3 regions of the Kurthia sp. Dielmo genome follow, and region 1 is predicted to be linked to each of the others. Evidence: riboswitches for the same ligand, from Rfam matches in the RefSeq annotation. Region 1 holds a riboswitch; each other region holds the start of a gene.
The links. Region 1 has a riboswitch for thiamine pyrophosphate ahead of thiT (energy-coupled thiamine transporter ThiT). Riboswitches for the same ligand answer to the same signal wherever they lie in the genome.

Region 1 (4,557 bases):
CACATTCATTTACACTAATACATGTATAACCTGGGAAGTCATATTCTGCTTTAGGGCCTGATACAGCACCTTTTTCTTCGAATAATTTACCAGCTAATTCATCTAATTCTTTTGTTGTCACACCAGGTTTTGTCGCATTTTTAAGGGCGTCACGAATTTCAGCCATTGCACGGCCTGCTTTCATTAACGCATCAAATTCTTCTTGCGTTTTCACAATCATCGTTCAAGATCTCCTTTATATTGAATCTTCTTCTACTATATCACACTTTTTTCATGACGAAAAAGGAACTGAATTAATTCAGTTCCTTCGTTTCTTTATCGTTTTTTAGGCTCCAATAGTTTCGGTGCCTTTGTCATGAGTAGACTAACAATCGCTGCTGTTAAAATAATGGCTGGCACCATGTACGAACCATTATAGACAATCGTATAAATTAGTGGATTTTGGTCACCCGCATATTCAGAGAAGAATACATAGCCAGCTATTGCATGAGCTACATAGCGAATTAAACCGCCGATAATCGTCCCAATTGTAATGTACAAAGCTTTCTCACTCGCTGTTTGTGCACGTATAACAAGTGGACGTAAAAGCCCTGCAAGTCCTACTACAGTAAACGCAAAGAAGTAATCAATAAAGCCTTGTAGCGGTGTTAAAATAAAGCCGCCAAACATCGCATTCATCGTACCGATTAATAAGCCCGTCACAAGCCCTGCCACTGTGCCCCAGCGAAACGCCATAATGACGATTGGCACCATCACAAGACTAATCGAGCCGCCCTGTGGCCATAAGCTAAATGTCAGCTTATCTAAAATAAGACCGATGGCCGCAAAAATGGCGATTTCGACCATCATTAATAAATTTTTACTGTTCAATCCCTTCAACCTCCAATGTTGATGTACAAATCAAACCAGTGGGATTAGATAGATATGAAAAAAGCGATGCCAGGGAAAGATCCCTGACATCGCATAGCGTCAGCTGTCTATCCACATTCCTTCGCAAGCATTAACTTACAGGTTCTAAGGGTTAGAAGTCGCACTTCACTCTCAGCTATTTTAATAGCTCCCCTTGTGGTTGTTACATCTCGTTTATTGAACAATCCTATTGTACGGAAAAATGCTCAAGCTTTCAACCTTTTTGAAACTTTTCACACGCGCTTCCGTAAATAAGATGAACCGTTTATTCACAATATTGTACAAGCAATTAAAGCACTGTACGTTTAAAGAAATTCAACAACGGTAATACTATACTAACTACTAAAAAGTGAGGTTATGCATAATGAACTTAAAAAAAGTAATTAGCACAGCTGTTAAATTAGCACCTGTCGTTTATCCAATCGTGAAAAAAGTATTAAATAATAAAAAAGCGTCACAATCTACAAATCGCCGTTAAGGACATTTAAAAAGAGACTGGGATAAAACACGTCATGTTTCTTTTTTAGCGTTCACAACGAAAAACCGGAACTGCGCCATAGCGCGGTTCCGGTTTTTCTTATGCTCATAGGAGCGGTTATTTTTAGATGTATGTCAAAGTCTATTTTCTTTTTATTAAAATGCCCAAGCACCTTTACGGAATACAGCTTCTACTGTCCCGTCTGCATGGATGCCATCGATGTCCATTTCCGCACTACCGACCATAAAGTCTTCATGTGTAATTGAAACATTGATGCCTGCTTTATCCATTTCCTCTTCAGATAGCTCGCTACCGCCCTCATAACAAGTTGGATATGCTGCACCAATTGCGATATGATTGGATGCATTTTCATCAAATAATGTGTTGTAATAAAGTAAGCCAGATGCTGAAATTGGTGATTCATGTGGTACAAGTGCGATTTCACCAATGTATTTAGAGCCTTCATCCGCTTTAATCAACTCATTTAATAATTCCTCACCTTGCTGTGCCTCTGCTTTCACAATCACGCCATTTTCAAAAGTTAATTTGAAGTTGTCGATAATATTCCCTTGATAGACAAGTGGTTTTGTTGATGACACATAGCCGTTTACATCGTATTTAGATGGCAATGTAAAGACTTCCTCTGTTGGCATATTTGCCACGAATTCAGTGCCTTGTGGTGTTTTACTAGAGCCAGTTGCCCAAATGTGTTTGTCTGGTAAGCCAACAATTAAATCCGTACCTGGCGCTGTGTAATGTAATTTAGCAAAATGCTTTTCATTCATTAAATCACCGCGCACATGTAAGTTTTTCAAGTGAGCTTGCCAGTTTTCAACGGCGCTACCTTCACCGATACGTACCGTTTTGAAGATTGCTTCCCACATTGCAGGAACTTGTTCTTCTTCAGGTAATTCAGGGAATACTTTCGCTGCCCATTTTTTCGACGGAATCGCAATGATTGACCATGCGATTTTATCATTCATTACAGCATCACGATAGTTTTCTAATGCTTTACCTGACGCTTTTTGGTTTGCTGAAATTTTTTCAACAGGGATGCCAGCCATTAAGTCTGGATCTGCTGCATCAATCCAAAGAAGTGCGCCACCACGTTCAATCAACTCATCACGTTGCTCTGTAATCCAACGAGGGAATTTTTCAAACTCTTCTACTGATGCATTTTCAAATAATTGTCGTGCGACTACATCATCTGAGTAGTTCACGGTTACGCGTGCTGCGCCAGCTTTATATGCTTCTTTCACAACTAAACGAGTAAACTCGATTGTATCCACGGTTGTGTTAATTAAAAGCGTTTGACCTTGCTGAATGTTTGTCCCTACTTTTACAGCAAGCTCAGCAAATTGAGCTAATTTTTCTTCGAATGTCATCATTAATCGACCCCTTAGCGTTTTTTATATGGACGTTTGCTGCCATCATTCTTTTTGTATGAGCCGCTACGAGTACCTTCGTTATCATACTTTTTGAATGAGCGATTTTCTTCGCCGTTCTTTTTATATGAGCGTTTACCTTCATCATTTTTTTTATATGAATTTTCATCATACTTTTTGAATGGGCGTTTGCCTTCGTCCTTACGAGTAGTGTCACCGTCATAACGTTTTTTGTACGGTTTATCGTCATATTTACGTTCTGAACGGTTATCATACTGCTTATTATAGTCTTTCTTTTTAGAATTGTCAGAGTTTCTGCCTTTTTTCGCAGGACCAGCTGAATAAAAACCTTTCCCTTTTACGAGACCGCCTTTATCCCAAATCTTTTCAGTCGGTTTTTCATCTAATGAACGGGTGATTTGTTTATATTGTTTTTCAGAAGGACCTACTAATAATGTTAGCACTTCACCGCTTTTTCCTGCACGACCTGTACGACCTGAACGGTGTGTGTATTGCTCTTGTGAAACCGGTACATCCACATGAATAACATGCGTTAAGCCTTCTACATCTAATCCACGCGCTGCAACATCTGTCGCGATTAGCACGCGTGCCTCCCCTTTACGGAATGCATCAAGTGCTCTTTTGCGCTCTTCTTTTTTCATATCTGCATGAAGTGTCACGATTGGTGCTTGGCGGTAATGTAACTTCGTTTCTTTCATTAATAATTGATCTAAATTATTAACAAAAGCTATCGCACGTAGGCCTTCTTGGTTTGATAGACGGCGCAGCATATCTGTTTTTTCACGTTCTTGCATTTTAATAAATGAATGCGTCACAATACCTTGGTCTGGCATGTCTTCTAAGCTTACTTTGAAGCGTTTTGGCGTTTTCATTAATTGCTCTGCTACTAATTTAATTTCATCGGTAATTGTTGCAGAGACAACAACTACTTGACGGTCATGATTGGCCCCATCAATAAACTGTTTTACGATAACACGTGATTCACGGCCTAATAATTGGTCCCCTTCATCAAGAACGATGTGATGTAGTTCGTGTAATTTTAATTTTTTCGCACGCACTAATTCATTTAAGCGACCTGGTGTCCCAATCGCAATCGTCGGTTTTTTCTTTAATTTTTCAATTTGACGTTGTGTATTTGCGCCACCAATCAATGGGACAACAGTAATATCTGTGCCGGCAATCCATTGACGTGCTACTTCGGTAATTTGCATACAAAGCTCTTGTGACGGAGCAACGATTAATGCTTGTGTATTTTTTTTCGTACCATCCACACGCTCTAAAATCGGTAATAAATACGCTAATGTTTTCCCTGTTCCTGTTGGTGATTCTGCTACTACATCATCCCCATTTAACATTGCCGGAATCATTTGATCCTGAATCGGCGTCGCCACATTAAACTTCCACTTTGATTGTAAATCTTCATTTAATAAATTAATTACTGACATACTTTGTCTCCTTCTATGTTCGTACTTTCTACATATCTTTCTATTATACAAAAGAATAAGGTTTTGATATACTGCTTTCTCTTTTAAGCATTTCAACAAAAAAGCAGGAAGCGCGATTGTTTCACACTTCCTGCTTTTTATTAAACCGTTATATTATGCATGAACGGGCTTCATCGTATACTGCTGATACGCTTGAATTAATTCTTGTAATGTAGCTTGATATAATTGTTTACCATTAATTTTAAAAATACCTAAATCTAATAAATGATCGACTAAGTGATTTTTATTACATTCTTGATCTTGTAATGTTTTTTTCATT
Region 2 (4,557 bases), on a different contig from region 1:
ACTACCTTTATCAAACCAAAATGGAAAAAATCATCACAATCGTAGAGAATGGAAACGTGAGGATTCTCTTTAATGAAAGCCAAAATCGTTGTGATTTTGGCTTTTTCTTATAGAAGAAAATAAAATAATGAAAAGAATTACGTTATACTTGTGAGAAGGAGTGATTAACATGCGATTACTAATTGCAGAAGATGAAGTATTAATGCAGGAACTATTAACGCTGCATTTAAGCCCAGAGTATGATGTCACAATCGCTAAGGACGGGGCAGAAGCGCTTGAGAAAATTAATTTAGAAACATTTGATGCAATTTTATTAGATATTATGCTGCCGTATGTAGACGGCTTTACGTTATGTGCAGAAGTACGTCGTATGGGGCAGACACCGATTTTAATGCTAACAGCTCGCACAGAGGTAGAGGACCGCGTACGTGGCCTCGAGCTTGGTGCAGATGATTATTTAGTGAAGCCATTTGATTTTGCAGAATTGAAGGCGCGTATTCATGCATTAATCCGCCGTGCGACCATGCAGGAGGAGAAGGATGAATCGATTATCCAATATGGCTCATTTAAAATGGATATTCAGTCCTTCAGTGTACAGGTCGATGGTCAAAAAATTGACTTTACAGTAAAAGAGTTTGAATTGTTGAAGCAGCTTGCTTTAGCACCGAATCAAGTATTTACGCGTGATGATTTGCTGCATTTATTATGGGATGAGGAACATGAGCGAGACGGACGCGCAATTGATTCGCATGTAAAAAATGTACGTTATAAAATGAAAAAAATCGGTGCGCGCACAAAGCTAATTAAAACGGTTTGGGGTCTTGGCTATCAATTTGATATGCCAGAAGATGCGCATGTTTAATCGTGTCGGTTTTAAATGGGGCGCACTTATTATGGCACTCTTCTTTATTATTTTAGTGCCGCTCGCCGTGCTAATTGATCGTATTTTTGCGAATGTTTATACCGATTATGTAGATGCCTCTGTTGAGAAAGCGGCGACACGAGCTGTTATGCAACTTGAAAAAGAGGATAAGCTAGAGCCGGAACGCATTAATTTAATGCTCAGCTTAAGTGACGATGCCATTATCGTATTCGATAAAAACGGCAAAATTTTATCCCGCTCGGCTTATGAGTTTTTTGAGCAAGATACCATTGACTCGCAGTGGCGAAAACCGCTTGAAGCCGGACAAAAATCTTATACAGGAAGCCGTACCGAAAATGCTACTGGCGCGCGCTTTCATTATGTAGGAAAACCTTTACTAAAAGATGGCGAATATAATGGTGGGGTCCTAGTCATGTCAAATGTCACAAGCTGGTATGAAACGATGAGCCAGATTCGTTATTGGACGCTACGCGGTATTTTAATGGCGATTTTATTAGCGCTTGTGTATACGATTTTAGTGTCGTGGAAATTATCGCGTCCACTTGTTGATATGACCGAGGCTACGCGTAAAATTGCCAAAGGGCAGGATACGAAGGTCACGGTTACGAGTAAGGATGAGCTTGGCATTCTCGGTGAGTCCATTAATGATTTAAGTGTGGAGTTAAATAACTACCGAAAAAACCGAAGTGAACTACTGGCGAATATTTCACATGAGCTACGGACGCCCGTATCGTACTTACAAGGCTATGCACAACTTATTGAAAATGGACAGTATCGCTCTGAGGAAGAGTTAAAAAAATATGCGCATATTATTGATCAGGAATCTGTGCGTTTATCTAAATTAATTCAAGATGTTTTTGACCTATCAAAAATGGAAGAAGGCATGATGACATTTTATAAACAAGCAGTTGATATTGAAGAATTACTAGAAGATGCCGCAGACAAAGTTCGTTTAAAGGCACATCAAAAAAATCTAGCCTTAGAGGTTGCGATTCAAGGGCCGCTTCAAGACATAGAAACAGACGGTATGCGCTTTGAGCAAATCATTATTAATTTACTGCAAAACGCGGTTAACTATACGCCGCAGGGAACGATTACACTGCGTGCATTTGAGCAAAAATCTACACTAATTATTGAAATAACTGATACAGGTGTTGGTATTCCAGCAGAGGATATTCCCTTTATTTTTGACCGCTTCCACCGGGTTGAAAAATCACGTGTTCGCGATAAGGGTGGCACAGGCCTTGGCCTAGCGATTGTTAAAGCGTTAACGGAAGCATTAGATGGCGCTATTACAGTCGAAAGTAAGGAAAATATCGGTACTACCTTTAGATTGTCATTTCCCATTCATACTTTTTCCACAAATAGCTAGTATGATAATAATATAAACTCATGTGACTCCACCCCCGGATGCCATGGATAGAAAAACACGCACCTACGTCAGGAATAGGTGCGTGTTTTTTTGTTTAAAATAAATATTTTCTTTTTAAGTTTTTTATCAGAAAGAACAGCTAAAGAAAGTGATAAAAGCTTTTTATTGAAATATAAAATTATACAAACGACTTTTCTAGCACTTAAATCGTTTGAAGGGGTGTAGGGAGAACGTTGTCAATTATTCATTATCGTGCTATACTGCTTTTTAATCACATACAAAAAGATGCTAGGAGTGCTGATGTTGTCAGCCGAGAAATTCACGTAATGAATTAATCCTTGAACCTGATCTAGTTTGTACTAGCGTAGGAAAGCGTTGATTGATTCATATGATCACGTCCCATGCCGGTAATCTAGGCATGGGACGTTTTTTAATTTTTGACCACTAGGGGTGCTATAAAAAGCTGAGATGAGACCCTTATGACTTGTATTAGGTAATGCTGACGCAAGGAAGTGGGTTCTATTTAGCGATGCATGTAGAGCCACTTCCTGCGGGAGATGGCTTTTTTTGTTGTGATAAAGGAGGAGCAAAGAATGGTTGTTAGGATGGAGCATGTGCATTTTTCGTATGGTCAGAAAGTAATTTTAAATGGCTTAAACCTGCACGTAGAAGCGGGTGAATTTGTTAGTATCGTTGGGGCAAGTGGTTGCGGTAAGAGCACCGTATTTCGTTTGTTGCTAGGACTTGAAAATCCACAGCAAGGGAGGATAAAAAAACATGGAAAAATAGGTTATATGCCACAGCACCATCAGCTTATGCCCTGGCGAACAGCACTTGATAATGCGATTTTACCGTTAGAATGTCAAGGCGTGAAAAAGGCGAAAGCACGTAAGCAAGCGCAGCAGCTTTTTATACGCTTTGGATTAGCTGGCTATGAAGATAAGAAGCCATACGAATTATCAGGTGGTATGCAACAACGCGTAAGCTTGATACGAGCTCTTTTAACAGGAGCCGACGTATTATTATTAGATGAACCATTCAGCGCACTGGATGCTCTTACCCGTAATGATTTACAGAAATGGTTAAAGGACATTGTCCACTTAGAACAGAAAACGGTTATTTTTATTACACATGATATTGAGGAGGCATTATTTTTATCAGATCGTATTTTTGTAGCGACAAAAAAACCACTTACCGCATTTGAATGTATGGACTCGACAGTATCAAAAGCGTATATCTATGAAAAAATTGGTGGTGCGATGCGATGAAAAAAATAGTACCGCCTTTCTTGTTAATGGCGCTACTGCTCATTAGTTGGGAAGTAATTGCACGTGTTCTTGCATCGCCGTATATTTTGCCGTCCCCACTTCAAATTCTTAAGAAAATATGGTTACTTCGTGAACCACTGTTAACGATTCATTTGCCGGCGACATTAACGATCATTGGAATCGGGTTGCTGATTTCCCTTGTATTAGGTGTGGTCCTTGCATTAGTAATGGATGCCAGTACGTGGTTCGAGCGGGCTTTTTATCCACTTCTTGTCATCTCACAAACGATTCCAACGACTGCCCTTGCCCCCATTTTTGTGCTGTGGTTTGGTTATAGTATTTGGAGTAAAGTACTTGTGACGGTCTTAATTGCTTTTTTTCCCATTACAATGAATACTTTTGAGGGTTTACGCAGTGTGAAAAAAGGACAGTTTGAGCTTCTACAAACATTTGGAGCAAGTCGTTGGCAACAGTTTTGGAAATTAAAGGTCCCGGCTGCCTTACCATCATTCTTTACAGGTCTTAAAATTGCGGTGCCTTTAACTGTAATCGGAGCGGCAATCGGTGAGTGGCTTGGAGCGCAAGCAGGTCTTGGCTATTTTAGTAAACGTATGATGACACAAATGGATGGTGCAGGTGTATTCGCCCCTATTGTTGTGTTATCGCTAATGGCGGTTATTTTTGCGGCCATTCTTGCGGGTGTGGAGAAAAAATATATGGGTTGGAGGAAAGAATAATGAAAAAAATGTTGCTAGTATATGTATGCTGCATTTGTATGACAGTATTAAGTGCATGTGGAAGCAGTGATAAAAAAACAACGGCTGATGGACTACAAGAGGTAACACTCGTACTGGATTGGTATCCTAATGCAGTTCATAGCTTTATTTATGCTGCGGAGGAAAAAGGCTATTTTAAGGAAGAGGGAATTCATTTAAATATTCAATATCCTCAAAACGTGACGGATCCACTTACCTTGACTGCTGCTGGTAAAGCAACGGTAGGAATTTATTATCAGCAAGATATCGTGCGAGCGC
Region 3 (4,557 bases), on a different contig from region 1:
AGTCGTCATTACGACCTGAAAATATCTTGCTTGTCTACGTGCCAATTGTCTTAGTACGTGCATTTGGGATTTCACGTCCCGTACTTAATTATTTACAACAGCTTGCAAGCCATTCCTTTGTATTAGCCGTGTTATCAAAAATGCGCGTGCGATTATTTCAACGATTAGAGACGCAGGCGCTCGTTTTAAAAGAACGTTACGCAATCGGCGATTTATTAGGGTTACTGGCCGATGACTTAGAGCATTTGCAAAACTTTTATTTAAAAACAATTTTCCCAGCGCTATTTGCACTTATATTGTATGGCATCGCGATTATCGCATTGGGTGTATTTAGCATTCCATATGCTTTGTTGTTAGCTTTGCTATTTGGCATCCTTGTATTTGTATTGCCATATGTAGCATTAAAACGCAATCGACAACATATGCTTGATATGAAAATAGTGCGGGCGGAACTTTATAATGACTTAACAGATGCTGTAATGGGTGCAACAGACTGGAAATTAAGTGGTCGTGCAGATCAAATGATTGCCGGGAAACAACAAATTGCTGCGCGTTATGACCGACTAGAAGCAAAAATTGAAGCATCGAGTCGTCGACGTTCGATTGTTTTTCAAGTAGTCGCTGCTGCGTCAGTGATTCTATTAGTTATGTTTGGAAGCGACATGGCGCAAACTGCTGTTTTTCATCCAATGTGGATTGCGGCCTTTGTACTTGTTGCGTTACCGCTACTTGAAGCGTTTATGCCAATTAGCGATGCAATTAGCCATTTCCCAAGTTATGACACGTCATTTGCACGTCTTATGGAAGTCGAGGGACGAAGCGAAGACGCACAGCCATGCACTACATTACCTACTGGGCCTTATACTGTTGATATATCAAATGTCGCTTTTCAATATGATAATAGGACCGTACTCCGGGATGTATCAATGACATGGCACCCACGTCAAAAAGTCGCGATTTTAGGGAAAACAGGTACCGGTAAAAGTACGCTTGGTAAGTTATTACTGGGGGCGTATAAGCCGACTGCTGGTACGGTAACGATTAACGGCGTGCATATGCATACGCTACGTCATGACACATCACAGCTTATCGCGGTCTTAGAACAAAAGCCGTATTTATTTGATACGACGATTATGAATAATATTCGACTTGGAAATGTTTCGGCAAGTGATGCGGAGGTTATTGAGGCGGCGAAAAAAGTTCAGTTGCATGAGATGATTGAGACATTACCACATGGCTATGACACGCGTGTCGAAGAACTTGGCACACGCTTTTCTGGTGGGGAACGTCAGCGTATCGCGCTTGCTCGTATTTTATTACAGCAAACGCCCATTGTATTATTAGATGAGCCAACTGTTGGTTTAGACCCCGTAACTGAGCAGGAATTGATTCATACGATATTTGAGGTTCTTAGCAATAAAACAGTCGTATGGATTACGCATCATTTAGCAGCAATGGCTCATATGGATACCATTTATATGCTTGAAAATGGTCGAGTACGTGTAAAAGGTTCACATGAACAGTTGTTAGCAGATGACGCAAGATACCGAAAATTATACGACTTAGACTATCCATTTGACTAATTTTATGATACAGTAGCGGGGACGATTGCTAGGAGTGTCAGTGTGACTGACTGAGAGAGCGCTACAGCCGCTTAATCCTTGAAACCTGATCTAGTTCATACTAGCGGAGGGAAGCAACTTACAAAGATAATAAGGGCCTGGCTCTTTTTCTTTTGGCAATCGCATCAGAAAGAGAGGGGCTTTTTATATGAAAAAAATGACGTTATTAGCGATGTATATCGCGATTTGTGTTATCGGCTCAAGTGTTGTGAGTATCCCGATTGGTGTGGCAAAAGTGGCGCCCATTCAGCATATGATGACCATTATTTGCACGGTAACACTAGGGCCGATTCCGGCAATTATACAGGCTATATTGGCATCACTTATTCGACTGATGATGGGGACGGGGACTTTATTAGCCATTCCAGGAAGCGTTATAGGGGCAGTGCTTGCAGGTATGCTCTATAGGATAACGAAAAGACGCATAGCCGCAATCAGTGGGGAAATAATTGGCACGGGCATCATCGCATCCCTTGTTGCGGTACCTTATAGTATGTTCTTTATGCATGCACCCGCGGTATCTGCGTTATTTTTCATGCCGTCCTTTTTATTGTCGACGGTGACAGGCGCCATGCTAGCGCTCGCGATACTAAAAGCTGTCCCAACACGCTATTTAGCGATTCAGTAGTGTAAAAGCCGACGTATGAACGACGTCGGCTTTTTTTATTGCCAAATACAGGCACAATAGAAGCCAATAGCGATAAGGATGCGGTATACTTTTTAGTAATGACTAATGGAAGAAGGGAATACTGTGCACTCAAAAGCTGTGCGATTTTTACGAACGATGGGCATTTTAGACGGCCTATCGCTATTAATTTTATTAGGTGTCGCGATGCCACTAAAATATGTGTGGGATTTGCCACTAGCGGTAACGATTATGGGCAGTTTGCATGGCGCCATTTTTATGTTGTATCTCGCGTCGATTGCGTGGGCGCAGTTACGTATGCAATGGCCCATTGTTTATTCCATTGTAGCGGTCCTTGTCGCCTTTATCCCATTTGGGAACTTTTTATTCGATCGATACATAAAGCGGGCTGAAGCACGTTATCGACCGCAACCATTTAAACAAATTTGGTTATTGTATGGTGCGATTTTCTTTACGTTTCTCGATTTATTCGCACAGCTTCCCGTCATGAGTACCTTTGCACTATCATTAGGCGCTTCGACGATGATAGCCGGACTTGTCGTTGGGATGTATTCTTTTACGAATATGTTTGGGAATATGGCGTCGGGTATTTTAACTGATCGTGTGGGAGCGAAGCGTATTGCAATAATTGGACTGATGCTTACGGTGCTATCATTATGTGCATATATGGTTATTGATTCACCGACCACCTTGCTCGTACTACGTGCCTGTCATGGCTTTGTGGCAGGGCTTATTACACCGGCCGCCTTTACGCTTGTCGCCAATCAAACAGCCCAGCAAACACAGGGCAGTCAGTCGGCATTAACCGGCGCCTTTGTCGGCATCGCGGCGATTTTAGGTCCTGCTTATAGCGGCATTGTGGCAACGCGTACCTCCGTACCATTTGTGCTGATAACGGTCGCAATAATTGGTGCCGTTGTCGTTGTGGCATTAATATTTTTACAGCTAACGGTGAAAAAGAAATCGCAGACGACGCAACAAAGCTTTAGCTGGAATGCACGCGCCATACGTGCCTTTATGGCCGCCTTTTTGCTGATGATGTCACAAGGGGCGCTGGCGTATTTATTACCAATTCGTATCGAATTATTAGGCTATGAATCGCGGTTAAGTGGCACACTAATGAGTATGTTTGGCATTGTAGCGGTCTTATTATTTGTACTGCCAACACGTTATGTATTTGATAAATGGTCTGCTAAATGGCTCATGGTGTTAGGGATTGCCTTTATTGGAATCAGTCAGTTTTTTATTAGTATCACAACGTCGCAAGCGCTGCTTTATGCGATACTTGCCCTGTATGGTATTGGCTTTGCGCTATTATTCCCCGCAATGAATCGCATGCTTATTGAAGGAACGACCGAACAAACAAGAGGGCGTGCGTATGGGTATTTTTATGCGTTCTTCTCGCTCGGTACGGTCGTTGGCTCATCGGGGCTGGCGTTATTACCTTTGTCACTTACTGGTCAATTTTATGTCATTGCAGGGGTGTTGCTAATCGCAAGTTGTCTCTTAAGCGTTACGAGGGACCGCGACATGCTATAATAAGCGCATAGTTAAAGGGGGCATTTAGAATGGAATGGCAATTAGATGCGCACATGACGTTACAACAATTAAGTGATGCGCATGCAGAGGCGATGTTTGCGGCAGTAGATGGACACCGTAGCTACTTACGCGAATGGCTTCCGTGGGTAGATGGCACGAAAACGATTTTAGATACGCGTCAATTTATCGCCTTCACCGAAAAGCAATTTGCGGTATCAGGCATTTTAAATATGGCGATTTTATATAAGGGACAGTTTGCAGGGACCGTTGGCACACATGCGCTCGATCGTGAAAATCGTTCGACATCGATTGGCTACTGGCTTGCGGAAGACTTTCAAGGGCATGGTCTTATGACGCGCAGTGTCGCAAGACTTGTCGACTATTTATTTGATGCCGTAAAGCTTCATCGTGTTGAAATTCGTGCAGCCGTCGAAAATCGTGCAAGTCGTGCCATTCCCGAGCGCCTTGGCTTTACACAGGAGGGTATCGCGCGTGAGTCGGAATGGCTGTATGACCATTTTGTCGACCATGCGGTGTATGCACTATTGGAAGGGGAACGTTCGTAATATGAAGATTCCATGGCAATTTGTATTATTTTTTGCATTAGCGTGGCTCGTTGTCATGCTAATTGTTAGCTATCTCGTCGTTGGGCGTGTCGTGTTTGGTCCAACGATTGTCGGCCTCGTTATTTTTGTCGGTGGTTGGTATTTACTTTTAAAATGGTATGCAAAGAGAAAAAAATAGCATGAA

Region 2: it holds a riboswitch for thiamine pyrophosphate, as region 1 does, so the genes downstream of both, KTHG_RS10520 (ABC transporter ATP-binding protein) here and thiT (energy-coupled thiamine transporter ThiT) in region 1, are expected to answer to the same signal.
Region 3: it holds a riboswitch for thiamine pyrophosphate, as region 1 does, so the genes downstream of both, thiW (energy coupling factor transporter S component ThiW) here and thiT (energy-coupled thiamine transporter ThiT) in region 1, are expected to answer to the same signal.

What each region holds. Positions count from the first base shown of each region.
Region 1 is NZ_HE578965.1:40,850-45,406, reverse strand. It holds gene map (type I methionyl aminopeptidase) at 1-220, opposite strand, end outside; gene thiT (energy-coupled thiamine transporter ThiT) at 316-870, opposite strand; TPP riboswitch at 970-1,074, opposite strand; gene KTHG_RS21990 (hypothetical protein) at 1,274-1,387, shown strand; gene KTHG_RS19455 (aminopeptidase) at 1,543-2,772, opposite strand; partial or broken gene KTHG_RS19450 (DEAD/DEAH box helicase) at 3,126-4,238, opposite strand; gene KTHG_RS19445 (Fur-regulated basic protein FbpA) at 4,392-4,556, opposite strand.
Region 2 is NZ_HE578958.1:375,967-380,523, forward strand. It holds gene KTHG_RS10505 (hypothetical protein) at 1-45, shown strand, start outside; gene KTHG_RS10510 (response regulator transcription factor) at 170-862, shown strand; gene KTHG_RS10515 (sensor histidine kinase) at 855-2,255, shown strand; TPP riboswitch at 2,536-2,643, shown strand; TPP riboswitch at 2,692-2,783, shown strand; gene KTHG_RS10520 (ABC transporter ATP-binding protein) at 2,849-3,523, shown strand; gene KTHG_RS10525 (ABC transporter permease) at 3,520-4,260, shown strand; partial or broken gene KTHG_RS10530 (ABC transporter substrate-binding protein) at 4,260-4,557, shown strand, end outside.
Region 3 is NZ_HE578957.1:263,318-267,874, reverse strand. It holds gene cydC (thiol reductant ABC exporter subunit CydC) at 1-1,583, shown strand, start outside; TPP riboswitch at 1,604-1,712, shown strand; gene thiW (energy coupling factor transporter S component ThiW) at 1,771-2,250, shown strand; gene KTHG_RS06220 (MFS transporter) at 2,374-3,807, shown strand; gene KTHG_RS06215 (GNAT family N-acetyltransferase) at 3,837-4,373, shown strand; gene KTHG_RS21105 (hypothetical protein) at 4,375-4,551, shown strand.